2 linked regions of the Agarilytica rhodophyticola genome follow. The protein of the gene in region 2 binds, or shares a complex with, the protein of the main gene of each other region. Links are inferred from orthologs where the notes say so. Each region holds a gene or a part of one and is shown on either strand. Other genes may lie near its edges. The genes, in order: cheY and BVC89_RS17835.

The links.
Region 1: the proteins of BVC89_RS17835 (region 2) and cheY are in contact, whole or in part, in a solved structure (PDB 1A0O), measured with the Escherichia coli proteins. The link is inferred for Agarilytica rhodophyticola from one-to-one orthologs.

The regions. Positions count from the first base shown.
Region 1 is NZ_CP020038.1:2,764,962-2,773,301, reverse strand. Bases 5,556-8,340 are described here. They hold cheY (chemotaxis response regulator CheY), read right to left. Parts: upstream 7,249-8,340; coding sequence 6,862-7,248; downstream 5,556-6,861. Other genes in these bases: BVC89_RS11755 (MinD/ParA family ATP-binding protein), read right to left, coding at 8,335-8,340; BVC89_RS11760 (RNA polymerase sigma factor FliA), read right to left, coding at 7,578-8,294; BVC89_RS11770 (protein phosphatase CheZ), read right to left, coding at 6,037-6,837; BVC89_RS11775 (chemotaxis protein CheA), read right to left, coding at 5,556-6,026. Outside these bases: BVC89_RS11790 (flagellar motor protein MotB), read right to left, coding at 481-1,410; BVC89_RS11785 (flagellar motor protein), read right to left, coding at 1,423-2,163; BVC89_RS11780 (protein-glutamate methylesterase/protein-glutamine glutaminase), read right to left, coding at 2,620-3,693; more of BVC89_RS11775, read right to left, coding at 3,771-5,555. UniProt on the Escherichia coli protein: Involved in the transmission of sensory signals from the chemoreceptors to the flagellar motors.
Region 2 is NZ_CP020038.1:4,251,844-4,260,495, forward strand. Bases 2,154-5,250 are described here. They hold BVC89_RS17835 (chemotaxis protein CheA), read right to left. Parts: upstream 4,891-5,250; coding sequence 2,416-4,890; downstream 2,154-2,415. Other genes in these bases: BVC89_RS17830 (chemotaxis protein CheW), read right to left, coding at 2,154-2,395; BVC89_RS17840 (response regulator), read right to left, coding at 4,924-5,250. Also shown: BVC89_RS17825 (methyl-accepting chemotaxis protein), read right to left, coding at 1-1,807; more of BVC89_RS17830, read right to left, coding at 1,826-2,153; more of BVC89_RS17840, read right to left, coding at 5,251-5,286; BVC89_RS17845 (STAS domain-containing protein), read right to left, coding at 5,330-5,614; flagellar export protein FliJ, read right to left, coding at 5,905-6,339; flagellar protein export ATPase FliI, read right to left, coding at 6,336-7,733; BVC89_RS17860 (flagellar assembly protein FliH), read right to left, coding at 7,753-8,652. UniProt on the Escherichia coli protein: Involved in the transmission of sensory signals from the chemoreceptors to the flagellar motors. CheA is autophosphorylated; it can transfer its phosphate group to either CheB or CheY.

The sequences.
Region 1 (8,340 bases), 1.5 Mb from region 2 along the record:
TTGCCTCCGAAGGTCTGGTATTGATGTGTTCTCTTTATTTCTGCCACATTAGTATATAGCGTCCCTCATCTAGACCTATATCTATGGGCCACCTTCACACCCCAAAGCCTTGCTATCATTTTAGAATCTACTTTCAATTATAGAACTCCAGATAAGCTGGGGATACCAATAAAAATTTTAATTAAGTGCATATGCTCTTAAAGACTAAGCATATACTCTTAGTTAGAACCTGTTTTCATGTCTTTTCTTCTCTTGTTATCGGCGTTTACGCGACTTGCTGTAGACAAAGATTAAAAAAGACATCTGGCAAAATAATAACAGCGGCAAGCTTTTTCCTCAGAACAACTAATATATCAAGCTGTTACGCAGTTTTTTAAATAAAAAGAACTTAAAGGTTTTTATTTATAATAAAAAGTACTATCCACTATTATTAAGTTCCATTGCAATAATTGTTAAGCATTTCTTAGACCAATTGTGACTTTATTCTACAGGAGGATTATTACGAGGAAGATTAGGGTCGCGGCTAAAGAGCAATCCACCGCCTTTTAACCTTACAGGTTTAACAGCATTTTCTGAGGCAGTTGGACGCGGTCTAGGTGTGACACTTTCACGCCTTTCAGAGGGTAGTTCAAGTGTGATTTTTTTCTGAGCTCCACCTTTATCAGTATCATCATGTTGTGCATTAACATAATGCTCTAACGGCAAGATATTAGTGGTTGCGGCATCACGTCCCACCCTTAATACCACACGACGATTTTGTATACGGCCCTGGGCAGTATCGTTACTTACGATGGGTCGGTACTCGCCGTAACCCACCGCCGACAAACGCTCAGGATTTATCCCCTGAAAAGACATAAGATTAACGACGGAAACCGCTCTTGCTGATGATAATGCCCAATTATTTTGAAAACGCGTATTACTTATAGGTAAATTATCTGTATGACCGGCAATAGCAATGGCATTGTCATAGGGAACTAATATATCAGCCACAGATGTCAAAAGCTTTTTGGCATCTTTAGCTAACTCTGCATTGCCACTAGTAAATAGGATATTAGCATTCAATGTTATTTCTACCCACTCCTCATTGGCAAAAACACTTACCGCATCATCATCAATAAGGGAGGATAGTGATTCTTTTAGCCGCTCTGATAATTCGGTTAATTCAGCTAAATTACTATTGTTGTTAAAGCCTTCAATATCATTTGAGTCAGTGTCTTTTATACCACTATCAACAATATTAGAAAATGTAGACTCTAATGTATCCGACAATACTTTATACTTATTTTCATTAACTTGTGAAATAGAATACATCACCACAAAGAAACCAAATAATAAGGTGATAAAATCAGCGTAAGATATCAACCATCGCTCATGATTAACTTTGGTCTCAATTGGGCTGCGGCGAATCATTAATAGGCACCTCTAATGCAAATACCCACTCAACTTCATTTCGATAGATTTGGGGTTTTCACCATCAGCAATAGCAATAATGCCCTCGATAATTAACTCACGATACTGGGATTGCTGTTTAATACAAGCTCTGAGTTTATTAGCTATTGGCAATAAAAAAAGATTAGCTAAAGCAACACCGTAAATAGTGGCAACAAATGCTACTGCTATACCGGGTCCAAGCTGTGAAGGATCGGCTAAATGACGCATCACATGGATTAAACCCATAACAGCACCGATAATACCAATAGTCGGCGCATAGCCTCCCATGCTTTCATAAAATTGTACCGCGTCGTTATCTCTCTGCTCGGCAACAATAAGATCGGTTTCCATAACATGGCGAATAACATCGGGCTCACTACCATCAACTAATAGCTGCAAGCCTTTGCGTGAAAAACGATCCTTTTCCTTCTCTGAAATATTTTCTAAGCCCAATAGGCCATCTCGCCTAGCAGCAATGGCCCATGACACAACATGTTTAATGCCTTGCTTAAACTTTTGATGAGGAGGCTTTACGATCCATTTAAATAAGGATAACGCTCGTTTTAAACCGCTAACAGGTGTTTGTAGTATCGCCGCACCAAGGGTCCCGCCAAAAACAATAATCGCCGCAGGGCCATTTACCAGGGAAGACCATGAGCCCCCCTCTAGGAAATTTCCACCAAGAAGTGCAGCAAAACCAATAATAACACCAATAAAACTCAACACATCCACAGTTGTATATTCCGCCCGCGAGGAAGTAATATAGGGAACCTTTTGTTAATTAAGACGACTTAATTACAAAATTCTCGTGCGAAAATTAATTCCGCTGTACGTTAAGAGATGACAGACGAGTATGTCGACAAGGCATATTCGTCAGCTGGGTTAACATTTATTATAGAAGTTTAATTGAAAAATAACATGTTAAAGGAACCTCTGATTAACCACGAATGATTTCTGCGTGAGTCTAAAATGTGTTTAGGCAAGGCGGGCTTCGCCGCTAATGGCCGTAGCCCTTAGCAAGAAGTCCAACACAGCATAAACACATTTTAGCCACGCCCTACGGGGCTTGCAGGCGTTACCGATCTCTGTGTTGCCTCTTTTGCCAAGGTCTAGACATTGCCTGCAAGAGGCGCCTTGATCTCGGCAACGCCTGTAAGCCAGAAACTATACGAGGTTAATCAGAGGTTCCTAAACACTATCCACTATTTTCTGGGCAATATCTTTCAAGGGCAAAATGCAACTGGAAATATTAGACTTCGCCACCGCCGCCGGCATTCCGTATACAACGCAGCTGTCTTCATCTTGACTCCATATAGTTGAGCCTTTATCTTTTAACAAGCGCGCCCCTTCACAACCATCAGATCCCATACCGGTCAACACAATTCCCAGCACAGCGCTGCCATAGGCAATTGCCGCAGATGCAAAGGTAATATCAACACAAGGCTTATAGTTAACACGATTATCACCGGCGACAATTTTAATAGAGTTACCAGAACGATCGACCATCAATTGCTTACCTCCTGGCGCTACTAATACATGACCTTTTTTTAACATATCGCCATTTTCAGCTTCTTTGACCGTGAGTGGAGTCGACCTGTCAAGACGCTCAGCAAAGGCACGAGTAAAATTCTCCGGCATGTGTTGAATAATAAGAATCGGTATTGAAACCTTACCTTTTAAGCCTGTGACAATATCAGCTACTGCTACCGGCCCTCCTGTTGATGCACCTATTGCTATGAGTTTAATTTTACCTTTTAAACGCTTGCTATCATTTCTTACAATAGATCGTGTGGAGGTATCAACAAGAGGCGGTGTTCTTGGAGCAGTAATAAAAGAAGACGAACGACTAGGGGATTTTTTATACCCTCTTTGCGCAAAAACAATGAGCTTTTCGTGAAATTTTTTCTTAAAAATTGCCGAGTTTGATGACACTTCAGCAAAATTTTTATTCATAAAGTCAACGGCACCAGCATCTAGAGCGTCGAGAGTAATTTTAGCACCTTCGTAAGTCATTGAGGAAAACATAATTATCGGTGTCGGTATTTCTGCCATAATAGCTTTAACCGCAGATATGCCGTCTAAAAAAGGCATTTCGTAGTCCATCGATATTACATCAGGTTTTAGCTTTGCCGTCATATCAATCGCTTCTTGTCCGTTAGTGGCAACACCAACCACGTTCAGATCTTTGTGCTCATTGATAATATCTTTCAATCTCATTTGAAAAAAATGAGAGTCATCGACGACTAAAACACTGTATGGCACCATTTCTCCTAGGTTTAACAGTTAAGGAGTTTATCTATATGATTACTACCTATCTACTTAGAACCTATTAACAAGCCTTAAGCGGCACTGCCAACATATTCTTTTAACATACTTGGTACATCCAAAATAAGTGCTATGGTACCGTCTCCAGTAATGGTTGCTCCGGCCATTCCAGGAGTTCCCTGCAACATACGTCCAAGAGGTTTAATCACAACTTCTTCTTGACCAATAAGCTGGTCGACGACAAAACCTACTCGTTGAGTTCCAACCGAAACAATAACAACATGTCCTTCCATATCCTCAACTTGCTGTATGAAATTATTTTTCACCAACCAATTTTTCAAGTAAAACATGGGGATGGCCTTCTCACGAATGGTGATACATTCTTGCCCATCGACAATATTACTTTTCGCCAGATCCATATTAAAAATTTCGTTGACACTCACCAAGGGTAACGCAAATGTTTGATTCCCAAGCTGAATCATTAAGGTGGGCATAATTGCCAATGTCAGTGGCACTTTAATAACAAAGCGTGTGCCCTCACCTATTTTAGAACTAATCTCAATTGAGCCATTAAGCTGGGTAATTTTAGTTTTCACAACGTCCATGCCAACACCGCGACCGGAGACATCGGAAATTTCAGTTTTGGTAGAAAAGCCTGGAGCAAAAATTAAATTATAGGCCTCTACATCTGTCAGACGAGCGGCGGCATCCGAATCTAAAACACCTTTTTCTACAGCTTTATTGCGCAATGCATCCGGATCCATACCTGCACCGTCGTCGGTAATCGATAGTAAGATATGGTCACCTTCTTGTTCTGCAGCAAGCACCACTTTACCTTCTCGCGGCTTGCCTTTTTCTTCCCGGATAGTAGGTAACTCAATACCGTGATCCACAGAGTTTCTCACCAAGTGGACTAGAGGATCTGCCAATGCCTCAACGAGGTTTTTATCCAGATCCGTTTCTTCACCTTGCAACTCTAAACTAATTTCTTTTTTAAGATTACGGGCCAAGTCTCTTACAACTCTCGGAAAGCGTCCAAAGACTTTTTTGATCGGCTGCATACGTGTTTTCATGACGGCCGATTGTAGATCTCCAGTGACCACATCTAAGTTGGCAACCGCTTTTTGCATTGGTTCATCAGGACTCTCAAGTCCTAGTCGAACAAGTCGATTACGCACCAATACTAACTCACCGACCATATTCATAATATCGTCTAGGCGCTGGGTATCGACCCTAACGGTCGTTTCTGCTGGCGCTGCATTATTTTGCCCGCCTCCAGCTGGCTCCCGCTTGGGTGGTTCAGGCTTGGCCGCGGGCTCAGGAGGTTTGGCAGCCTTAGGGGGCGCTGCAACTATTTTATCTTTCTTAGCAGCAGCATCGGGCTTTGATTTGGCCGCAGGTTTAGGCTTAGCAGCAGTTTCAGGGCCTTTGCCTTTACCATGTAGCTGATCTAATAAGTCTTCGAATTCGGAGTCTGTAATAAGGTTATCGTCGCCAGATTGCTTACCAGCACCATTATTATCAGCAGAAGGCGCACTTTCAGTTTCACTCGCAGAGGGTGCAGAAGGCGCTTTACCGCTGCCATGTAACTTATCAAGTAAATCTTCAAATTCATCTTCAGTAATATCTTTATTACCATCAGCAGATGATGAGGTAGCAGGTTTATCCGCTTGAGAGGCACCTGGGCTGCCACTGCCGTGTAATTTATCGAGTAGAGCCTCGAACTCATCTTCTGAAATATCGTCGTTATCAGAATCGGCCGTTTGCGAGCTGGCTTGCGCATTTGCTCCTTCTTTTTCATCGATAGCATCGAGATATTCTTCGAATTCATCATCAGTGATATTAATTTTATCATCACTAGCAGGCTCTGCTTGCGAGCCTGCCTCAGGAGCAGGTGGCGCAGATTCCTCGTCACCGCCACCGTCATCACCATTGAGATCTTCTAAGGATACTAGACGCTCTAACTGCTTAATCAATGCCGGGTCTGCTGGTGAAGGTTCTTCACGATTGGTAATCTGTGAGAATTGGTTCGTTACCGTATCCAGCGCTTGTAACACCACATCCATTAATTCTGGTGTTACCGCCCGTTTGCCATTGCGTAAAATATCGAATAGGTTTTCTGTGATATGACAACAGTCTACCATCGCGTTCAACTGCAAAAATCCTGCACCACCTTTAACTGTGTGAAACCCGCGAAATATTGCGTTAAGTAGATCGATATCATCTGGTCGTTGTTCAAGATCGACAAGTTGCTCGGAAAGCAACTCGATTATTTCCCCCGCTTCAACTAAGAAGTCTTGAAGGATCTCTTCATCATCGCCAAAACTCATTCAGCGCTCCTCAAAACCCTAAACTAGAAAGCAAATCATCAACTTCATCTTGGCTGGACGCAACGTCCGACAACTTATCCGCATGAATTTGCGGCCCAACCCCCTCGCCAGCAGCTCGACTGTGCACATTTTCTGGCTCTAGCTTTTCGTTATCAGCAAGGCCCGTCACTTCTTCTACCTGGCATGCAATTCTCATCAGGTTAACAAGCTCTTTTTCAACATCACTTACCAGGCCAATAACTTTTTTCAATACCTGACCTGTCAAATCCTGAAAGCCTTGCTCAAGAATAATGTCTTGTAAATGTTTATTAAGTTCTTCGGTACCATCTCCCATCTTATCTAGAAATCCATCGATGCGGTCGTACAATACCTTAAATTCATCTTTATCTATTTCGCGACGCTTTAAACGCTTCCACTCTTCTTTTAATTTTGCCGACTCCTCACCTAGGTTCATTGCAATAGGAGCAGCAGCTTCTACCTTATCCATGGTTTTATCGGCAGCATCTTGAGTTAAGTTCATCACGTACTGTAAGCGGTCAGATGCATCGCTAATTTCAACATCGCTGCCTGAACCCGATGGCTGATCAAGTTCGGAGTCGACATGAAAGTTTACGATAGCGTCGTGTAAGCCTCGTGTAAGCTGTCCGACTGAGCGAAAAATATGGCTGTTACGTGCTTCAACGAGGTTGTGAATCAGCTCCGAAGCCTCGTCGTAATTATCTGCTTGTAGCTTTTCAACCAGCTGATTTGCACAATCTTGAAGACTAGCTACAAACTGCTGATCATCTTGCAATGGTTCAGTGTTTTCCATTAAGCAACCTATATGTAGTAGTTGTTAACCATCGACTCGTTCAAAAATCTTGTCGATTTTCTCTTTCAACACCTGAGCAGTAAAAGGTTTCACAACATACCCATTTACCCCAGCTTGTGCCGCCTCAATAATTTGGTCACGTTTGGCTTCCGCTGTTACCATAAGCACAGGCAACGACACGAGCTTGCCGTCAGCTCGTACCTCTTTGAGCAATTCTATCCCGGTCATGCCAGGCATATTCCAGTCGGTGACTAGAAAATCGAAATCTCCACCCCGCAACATAGGCAAAGCAGTTGAGCCATCATCTGCTTCCTGAGTATTAGTAAAGCCAAGGTCTCGCAACAAGTTTTTGATGATGCGACGCATTGTCGAAAAGTCATCAACAATGAGAATTTTCATATTTTTATCCAACACAACCTCCAAATTTCTGCTACCAGGATTTTGTCGAACAGTTCTACAATAAATGACTGCTCGTATAGGCCAGATCCCTTTACAAAAAACCAACGGCTTAGCAGACATTGATTTGCAGTTCAACGCTGTTCCTCATATCAAGTCTAGCTGCTTGTAGCCAGTCATCCAGTTTTTTAATTTGGAAATGACTTTTAGTTCCTATATAAACATCTCTCAACTTCTTATTACCCCAAAAGTTTGCACATCATTGGCGTAATATTTAAAATTTTGGGAAAGGGTTTTAATGCAGTTAAATACCTTGAAGGGAGATATGCTGATGTGTGATGATGCTATGATATCCAGTCTTTTAGTCTCGCCCGTAGACGAGCCGCAGCTTGGCTGTGTATCTGACTAATACGAGATTCTGAAACTTCAAGCACCATGCCTATTTCTTTCAAATTTAGCTCTTGTTCGTAGTATAAAGACAATACCAGCTTTTCTCGCTCGGGCAGCCCATCTATCGCCATCACTAGCGCTTCTCGCATAGCTCGCTGATGAACCTTTTCTGAGGGACCGTCAAGGGCTTCATTGTCAGAGTGCAGGATTTTACTTTCATCCTCTTCATAGGCTTCGTCAAAGCTAAACAAACGCGTAGACACGCTATCTTTGGCTATTTCATAGTACTCGTCTAAAGAGACATGCATTTCTTCGGCAATTTCAGTATCACTAGCATCACGTCCCGTTCGCTTTTCAATTGAATTAATGGCGTCTGCAACGCGTCGACTGTTACGATGCACAGAGCGCGGCGCCCAGTCCCCTCGCCTCATCTCATCCACAATCGCACCGCGAATACGAATACCTGCGTAGGTCTCAAAACTGGCGCCCTTACTACCATCATACTTCTGTGACGCTTCAATTAAGCCAATCATTCCAGCTTGTATTAAATCATCCACTTGTACCGACGAAGGCATTCGAGCCATCATGTGGTGGGCAATACGTTTTACCAGTGGCGCATACTCCTCAACCTGGATATTCGACGACCTGCTTTTGGTCTGCTCGTATACCATTAAGTTTTCAGCTGTATACCCTGTCATTAATACGCCTCAACTACAT
Region 2 (8,652 bases):
CCGTAGCATTGGCATCATTTTTCAGTTGCCCAAATGAGCCCTGATAGTCACGGGTAATACGCTCATTAAGGTTACCCTTAGCTATGGATCCAAGCATCCTAACAATATCATTGAGGGCAATTTCCATTGTACTCACAAGATTATTAATGCCTTTACTAAGATTATGGAAAAAGCCTTCTTTACCATCCATTGAAATATGTTGCGAAAAACTACCTTCACTGGCAGCGGCTATAACACTATCAATCTCTCTCTCCATCGCCATTTCTGCAGTTCTATCATTCCATTCAACCACCGTTCCCACACGTTCATTATCTTGATAAACAGGGTTGGCAATCACGGTAAAAGTGCGTCCACCTACTTCAGCTTTACCGTTAAATACACCGCGCATATCACGTAATAGGTTACGTTGATGGCTGGGATCTTTATGGAAGACATCAATGTTCACGCCCATAAGTTTACTAACATCAAATGAAGGTAGGTCTTTTTTGATATCAGACTCTGCCCTTTGCATCATACCTTGGACAGCTTTATTCATATAAATAATATGCGCATCTTCATCGGCAATCATAACGTTAGCGGTTACATTATCGAGCGCTTGTTTGACACGCTCATTTTCAGCAGCCAAACGTCGTTCTTCTTTTTGCTGTGCTAACGCTTCCGTCTTATCGTTCCATTCAACAACAGTGCCAATAAATTTACCGTCCTCGTCATGCAGTGGCGTTGCGATTAAACCAAAAGTTAGTCCTGACAGTGGTAAGTCAGCGCGATAACTCTTGGTTAAGCTTTTAAGAAGGTTACGTTGGTGAGAAGGGTTTTTATGGAAAATATCTACATTAGTCCCCAGTAGTTGGCTACTGTTGAAATTAGGCAATTGCTCCCGAATTTCATTCTCACGGTTACGCATCATTTCTCTAACCGCACTATTCATATAAGTAATTGTCATGTCTTCGTTAGCAAGCATGACTGAGGTATCGCAAACATCTAAGGCCTGGCGAATACGTAAATTCTCCTGCGCGACTTCTCGTTCTTTCTTCTCACGGTTGACCCGTTCGGTTTTATCTTCCCATTCAACTAAGGTACCAATACGCTCACCATTTGCGTCTGTCCAGGGAGTGGCAATAAGACCAAAAGTTAGACTTCCTAATTCAAGGTCTGTTTTATACGGCTCTCGCAAATTTCGTAACATTCCGCGTTGGTGCTCGGGCCGTTGATGAAAATCATCAACACAAGTACCTATCAATGATTTAACATTAAAATTCGGCAATTCCTTGCGCAAAGAAGATTCATTTTTCTTCAACATTTCTGTCACTGTCTCATTCATATAGACAATGTTGCAATCGTTATCTGCCAGCATAACATTCGCCTGGCATAGTTCTAATGCCTTAGCTTTATCCGCCAAGCGTTTAGCATCAGTAATATCAGTAGCAAATTTAACAACTTTATAAGGCCGGCCTGTTTCGTCCCGCAAAGGATTATAGGATGCCTTAATCCAAACTTCTTTGTTGTTTTTACCAAGGCGTCGAAATTCGGAAACGAAGCATTCACCGCTCGCCAAACGCTGCCAAAAATTTTGATATTCCGGGCTATTACGTGTTTTATCGTCGATAAATATGCTGTGATGTTTACCTTGCACTTCATCTAAACGATATCCCATGGTGTTTAAAAAATTGTTGTTGGCGTGCAAGATATTGCCGGAAGTATCGAATTCAATAACAGCCTGTGTATTGTTGACCGCCTCCATTTTAGCTGCAAGTTCTTTGCACTCTTGAGAGTTTCCACTCATTGATTCTTTTAGTTTGTTAAACATACTTATGGCACCATCAAATTATTGTTCAGCATTTTCAATTTGTTGACTAATAGCTGTCATATTAGGAATTTCGTCCATGGAAAGCAGTCGATCTATATCCAGCAAAATCACCATTTTCTCATCCACATTGACTAACCCTTTAATAAATTCCGTATTTAGTGAATTACCAATATCCGGTGCTGTCCTCATATCTTTTTCTGCAAGCGAATATACATCGGAAACGGCGTCAACGACGATACCCATCACTCGCTCACCTTGATCAGTAGAAACTTTCAGCACAATTACCACTGTAATCGGCGTGTACTCAATACTTTCCATACCAAAGCATTGTCGTAGATCAATAATAGGAACAATCGTACCACGCAGATTAATTACGCCTTTTATATGAGCAGGTGCATTAGGAATTGGGGTTGCGGACTCCCAGCCTCTAATCTCTTGAACACATAAAATATCGACTCCATACTCTTCACCAGCAACGATGAAAGTTAAAAACTGATCTGTTTCATCTGACTCAAATTCCATACCCGTATGTGAGTTTATACTGCGTACAGAATCGCTGGCGGATGAGTTGTCATTTTGTATCTGCATAAAAACCTCTACAAACCCACTTACTGTATAAGATGGTTTTGGTTAGAAACATTGGCCTGTGTGGCGGCGTTAATTAATAAACTACTCTCTTCAGCTAAGCGGGCAATACCGGGAATATCTACAATAAGTGCGACCGTACCATCGCCAAGAATTGTTGCTCCTGAAATACCTTCCACTCGTTGATAATTATGTTCAAGGCTTTTAATGACCACTTGCTGTTGCGCTAGTAATTCATCTACGATAATACCAACCTTATCCCCCTCTGATTCGACCACAACCATTAGGGAGCCTTCTAAATCGTAATTATCGACTTCAATATTAAATACTTTAGCGAGTTGTAAAATAGGAACATATTCATCACGTAACCTGAATACATCACTGCCACCAGCAACTTTGTTGATATATTCTGATTTACATTGGAGAGATTCGACAATGGACACAATGGGGAAAATATATGTTTCTTTACCGACTCTCACTAGCTGGCCATCCAATATAGCCAAAGTTAGAGGTAAACGAATAGTAATGGTAGAGCCTTGATTCACTTCAGAGGTAATATCAATGGCGCCATTTAGTGCTTGAATATTTCTTTTTACCACATCCATGCCGACGCCGCGTCCAGAGACATCACTAATTTGCTTGGCGGTGGAAAATCCAGGCTGAAAAATTAAGTCAAAAGCCTGCTCATTAGTTAAGGATTCTGCCTCTGATGCCGTGATAACTTCTTTTTCAATCGCTTTTTGTTTCAGAGATTCTGGATCTAAACCTTTACCATCATCGACAACTTCAATCACTACGTTGCCACCTTGGTGATACGCATTTAGTGTGACATTACCTTGTTCAGGTTTGCCTTTTTGCCGTCTTTCCTCTGGCGTTTCGACACCATGATCAACTGCGTTTCGCACTAAGTGAACCAGAGGATCACCAATTTTTTCTAGTACTGTTTTATCCAGCTCTGTTTGATCACCTAAAATCTCTAGGTTCAAATCTTTATTTAGAGATTGGCTCAAATCTCTCACCATTCTCGGAAAGCGACTAAAGACAAAGCTAATGGGCAACATCCTTATGCGCATAACACTTTCTTGCAATTCTCTAGTATTTTGCTCTAGCTGGCCAAGACCTTCCAACAATTTAGGTAAGCGTTCAAGATCAAAGTCAGAACCTAACTGACCTAACATAGACTGGGTAATAACCAGCTCACCAACCATATTAATTAGATTATCTACCTTATCGATACCCACTCTAATCGAGGATGATTCCGCATTAGCTTTTTTAGCAGGAGCCTTCGGTTTTTGCGCAGTTTTAGGCTTGGCTGCGGCAGCTTTTGTGGTCGCTGTATTTGCAGCCGCTTCAGTGGTCGTTTCCTGTTCCGAGGTTTTTTGCAATTCCTCAGTAAATAGACCTGAAACAGATTTTACTTCTAACTCTGAATCATCTTTGACCCACTCAAATGCTTTTTCTATTTTCTCTTTATCATCATCTTTAGCATCGAGTAGAACTATCCACCTTAGATAACACAACTCGGGATCAATGGAACTAAACTCGGGAAATTGGGAGCTTGCGGTAATGGATTTTATTTTACCGATTTCTGTTAGTGCCTGAAAAATCTTTAAGGGATCATTACCTGTTCTTAAAATTTCAACTCCAGGAACAAAATCAATTGACCAGAAAGTTTCAATATCATCGTCATTACTATTTTGCTCAGGCTCTTTAGTTGCATTTTCGCTAACTGCTTGCACCTCTGTACTTTCTTCCATAGCACCAGGCGAAGAGGCTTTTATAACAACTTCTGATTCATCGATTACCCAGGCAAATATTTCTTCTATCTGGCTAAGTTCAGCGTCTGTTGATAACTCTATTTCCCAGTATAAATAGCTTGCTTCAGGTTCTAACTTATCGAGCAAAGGAAGCTCATCTGTTTTAGCAGAGCATTTCATCTCACCTAGCTCATTTAACTCATTAATTAAGCGTAGGGAATCATTACCCGTTTTAAGCACATCTCTACCAGGACGAAACAAAATATGCCAGCAAGGTATTTCAGCCGGTGCGCTCTCAGCGGCTGATTCTGCATCGCCGGAATCAGTCGCTGGAGCCTCAGCTTCGACGACATTACCCTCGAGCTTTGCTGAGAATTTCGCTGAAACTTCACGCGATAGTTCTGTTTCAGAGTCCTCACCAGTTTTCAACAAATCCAGCATTTCCCGTAGACAATCTACCGACTTCAGAAATAAGTCGACATCATCACCCGTCAACTCTCTCTCGCCACCTCGAATCTGATCAAGCAACGTTTCTAAGATATGAGTAAAACTGGCAATGGCACTAAAACCGAAGGTAGCACTGCCACCCTTTATTGAATGGGCCGCACGGAATATTGCGTTAATTGTCTCACTGTCCACCTCATCCAGATCCAACTCCATCAGTGAGGTTTCCATGATATCGACATTCTCAAAGCTTTCTTCGAAGAATACTTGATGGAATTGGGATAAATCGATAGCCATAAGGTTCTCTAAAAATAAATGAAAAAGTTGTTACTACAAGACTTTATTTATAGTCGCAATCAACTGGTCAGGGTTGAATGGCTTCACTATCCATCCGGTAGCACCTGCGGATTTACCTTCACTCTTTTTGTCGGCGCTCGATTCGGTTGTTAACATTAAAATTGGAGTGAACTTAAATGGTGGTAACTTGCGCAGCTCCTTAATAAGAGAAATACCATCCATATTCGGCATATTGATATCTGAGATTACCAAATCAAAACCCGTTTGATTTTTAGCAACCTTCAATGCCTCAACCCCGTCCCCTGCCTCATGAACATCGTGGCCAGCACTTTTAAGGGTAAACCCTACCATTTGGCGCATTGATGCTGAGTCGTCAACGGCTAGAATCTTTGCCATGAATATGTCTCCGATAAATTATGTGATGTTTACAAAGGTATAATTAGTGAATGCCCAAAGCACCTTCCAGTCCAAGCAGATGTGCAGCACTGACGAATTTTTCAGAAGGCTGGTTCCAATCCAATTTAATTTGGCGATCTTTTGTCGAATTGACGAAGGCCAAAAGTAATTGTAAACCAGCAGTATCCGCTCGTTGCACATTGTTAGCTTGAACGATTATTTTGTCATGATCTTGCTGATCGACAAGCGCCTCTAATTGTTCATGTAAACCCTGCACACTGGCGATGGTTAAATTTTCAGGTAATTGAAAGTTAACTTCTGAAGCCACTTAGTTCTCCTCAATACTTTGAATCTGGATACTTCTCACCTAAGTCTAGACTTAGTTTGAAAACTTGCTACGAAAAGGCTTTATTTAAATGTGGAAATTGCAAGTGAGCACAAATAAAAAAAAACATTAGATTTTATTGAGTGGAAGGAATCGTCGAAAATAACCAAAGAGCATTAAAAAAACCCTACAAATCATAGAGTTTTACGCGCAAACACAAAGATTCAGGTGTCAAGAGAAAACTGCAATTTAGTTTCATCACTCCTGTATGATTAACTCTACAGCTAAGTGGTTCATCTTGGCTTATAGTTTTGTGTTACCCACTCATCAATTTTGTACTGCTCTATTTTATCGGCGATTTGCACTTCACAGCGTTTAAGATCTGCAACAAAACGCTGCAAGTTTTCAGACTTTAAGTGGCACTGCTGCCATTCCTGGCGGGCCTTTTCTAAAGTTATTTCTACTTGATTAAGGGTATTTTTTTGCTGGTCAATTAGTGTAGATAACTGTCCTAAAAAAAAACGCTTGGCAGCAAAATCATTTGCACGAACACCCTGAATATTCTGCTTAAAACGCATGTCATAGTCATGGTAGTAATTATTTAATTCTTCTAAGCGCTGGTGATGTGCTTGATAAGATTGTCGACATTGCTCCAATTTTTTTGCTGCTTGCTCCTCGTTTTTGCGAGCCATATCGATAACCACCGCAAGTCGAGCTGAGCGTGTCATTTCAGACTAGCGCCAGAAGTTGTCTTCTTGCTATTACTCGATGTACGAATGGGTTCTAGCACTCCAGATAGCATAGTTCGACTGTCTGACAAGGAACATACCTCGCCAATTTTTTGAGCAATAAACTTTTGTAAATGGGGAAAACGCTCTATAGCAAAATCTATCTCAGGATTACTGCCCGCTTTGTAGGCGCCAATCGTAATTAAATCTTGGTTTGCCCTATATAGAGCAAGACTTTGTTTAAACTTTTGCGCCATAGTAATATTTCCTTGCTCAACAATATTGGGCATAACCCGACTAACCGAAGCCTCAACATCGATAGCAGGGTAAATACCTTGTTCAGCCAATGCTCGTGATAGCACAATATGACCATCTAGAATGGCTCTTGCAGAGTCTGCTATAGGATCTTGCAAATCGTCACCTTCGGTAAGTACCGTATAAAATGCGGTAATAGAGCCACCGCCTTGACTGGCATTACCAGCACGTTCAACCAACTCTGGTATTTTTGAAAACACCGAAGGCGGATAACCTTTAGTTGCAGGAGGCTCACCTATAGCCAATGAGATTTCGCGTTGGGCCTGAGCAAAACGTGTGAGGGAATCCATTAACAGAAGAACACTCTTCCCCTGATCCCGATAATGTTCGGCAATACGTGTTGCCAGTTGGGCCGCACGCAAACGCATAAGCGGTGCTTCATCGGCAGGAGCTGCGACCACAGCAGCCCTCTGCAAACCGTCTTCACCGAGTATATGTTCAATAAACTCACGAACTTCTCTACCTCGTTCACCAATTAGCCCTACTACCACGACATCTGCTTGAGTAAAGCGGGTCATCATACCAAGCAAAACACTTTTACCTACACCACTACCAGCGAACAAGCCGATGCGTTGTCCCTTACCGATAGTTAATAGACTGTTAATAGCACGGATACCCACATCGAGGGGCTCGCAAATAGGATGACGACTAAGGGGATTAATAACGTTGGTGTTTAATTCTATTTGGCGACTGTTACTGATTGGCCCAAGATTATCAAGTGCTTGACCGAGTCCATTTAATACACGACCAATCAGATGATTGCCAAGTGAGACTTTTTTGTGATCACCGAGTGGAACAACTTTAGCACCTGGTTGTAAGCCTTCGATTTTTTGTACCGGCATTAAATAGGTAATTGAGTTATGAAACCCAACAACTTCAGCTTCGAGTTTATTTCCGTTGCTCAAATGCACATGGCACTGTTGTCCCACAGAAACATTCAGACCTACTGCCTCCAAAGTTAGCCCAACCAAACGTGTTAGTCGTCCAGATGCCTGAATAGGAGCATCTAGAAACTGGTACTGGCGGTATTTGTTTAGACATTGCTCTAATGCAAAGTCGTCAATCTCGCTATTAATCATATGTTTTACAGTCGACTTATCATAGCGTTGGGCCTTGGGGGGCACTGTGTTCATGAGTATTAGTCAAAGGTTTTTGGTCTGTATTTATATCAGATGTCTGATTCTCAGAAATACTCTCAGACTCTAAACTATCATTATTTTCTGGTTCATACGTAGTATTAACTTCCAGGTTCTCAGAAGTCTCACCGGGGAGATTATTTGAATCAATACTGCAGGAATAGTCTTCAATAGCTTGTAATTCCTTATCGTCAATATTACCGGTTTCTTGTACCTGTTGAATAAATTCAGTTAAACGTGCAGCCGTTGTATAATCCACTAAGCTCTCATTGGTTTCTACCCGACAACCGCCGCTTGGAATATTGTTATCTATCTTCAATCCCCAATCACGATCTTTTGCTGGTAGGTATTTATCAACTAAATCCACATCAGTTTGGTTAGCAAACACATTGATATTATGAGCTCCCACAGGCAGTGCAGCCAATGCTTTTTTAATAATGGCAAGAATAGATTGTGGAGAGTTTTTAATTTCCTGATCGATAATATGTTGTGCAAAGTGCACTGCCATACTTACTAAGATATCTTCCAAGGCGTTTTTTTGAGACTGCAACGGTTCGAACAAATGGCTGGTGAACTTACGTAGACTTCTTACTTCCTGCTCAATAAGGCTCTTTGTTTCCTTATACACTCGATTGTGGGCTTCTTTTTCACCTTTCTGCCGTCCTTTTTCAAAACCTTCGGTATAGCCTTGAGAAAAGCCTTCTTGCCTTGCTTCTTCTGTAATTTTCTGTAAGCTCTCTGCTGTAGGAAATTCACTTTCTTCTGGGTTTTCACAATCCTCAATTGCTTCTACATCTGAGTCTTTTTTTCTTTTTTCTTTTTCTTTTTTTGCGCTTAGTATCACACCCGAACCATCATCGAT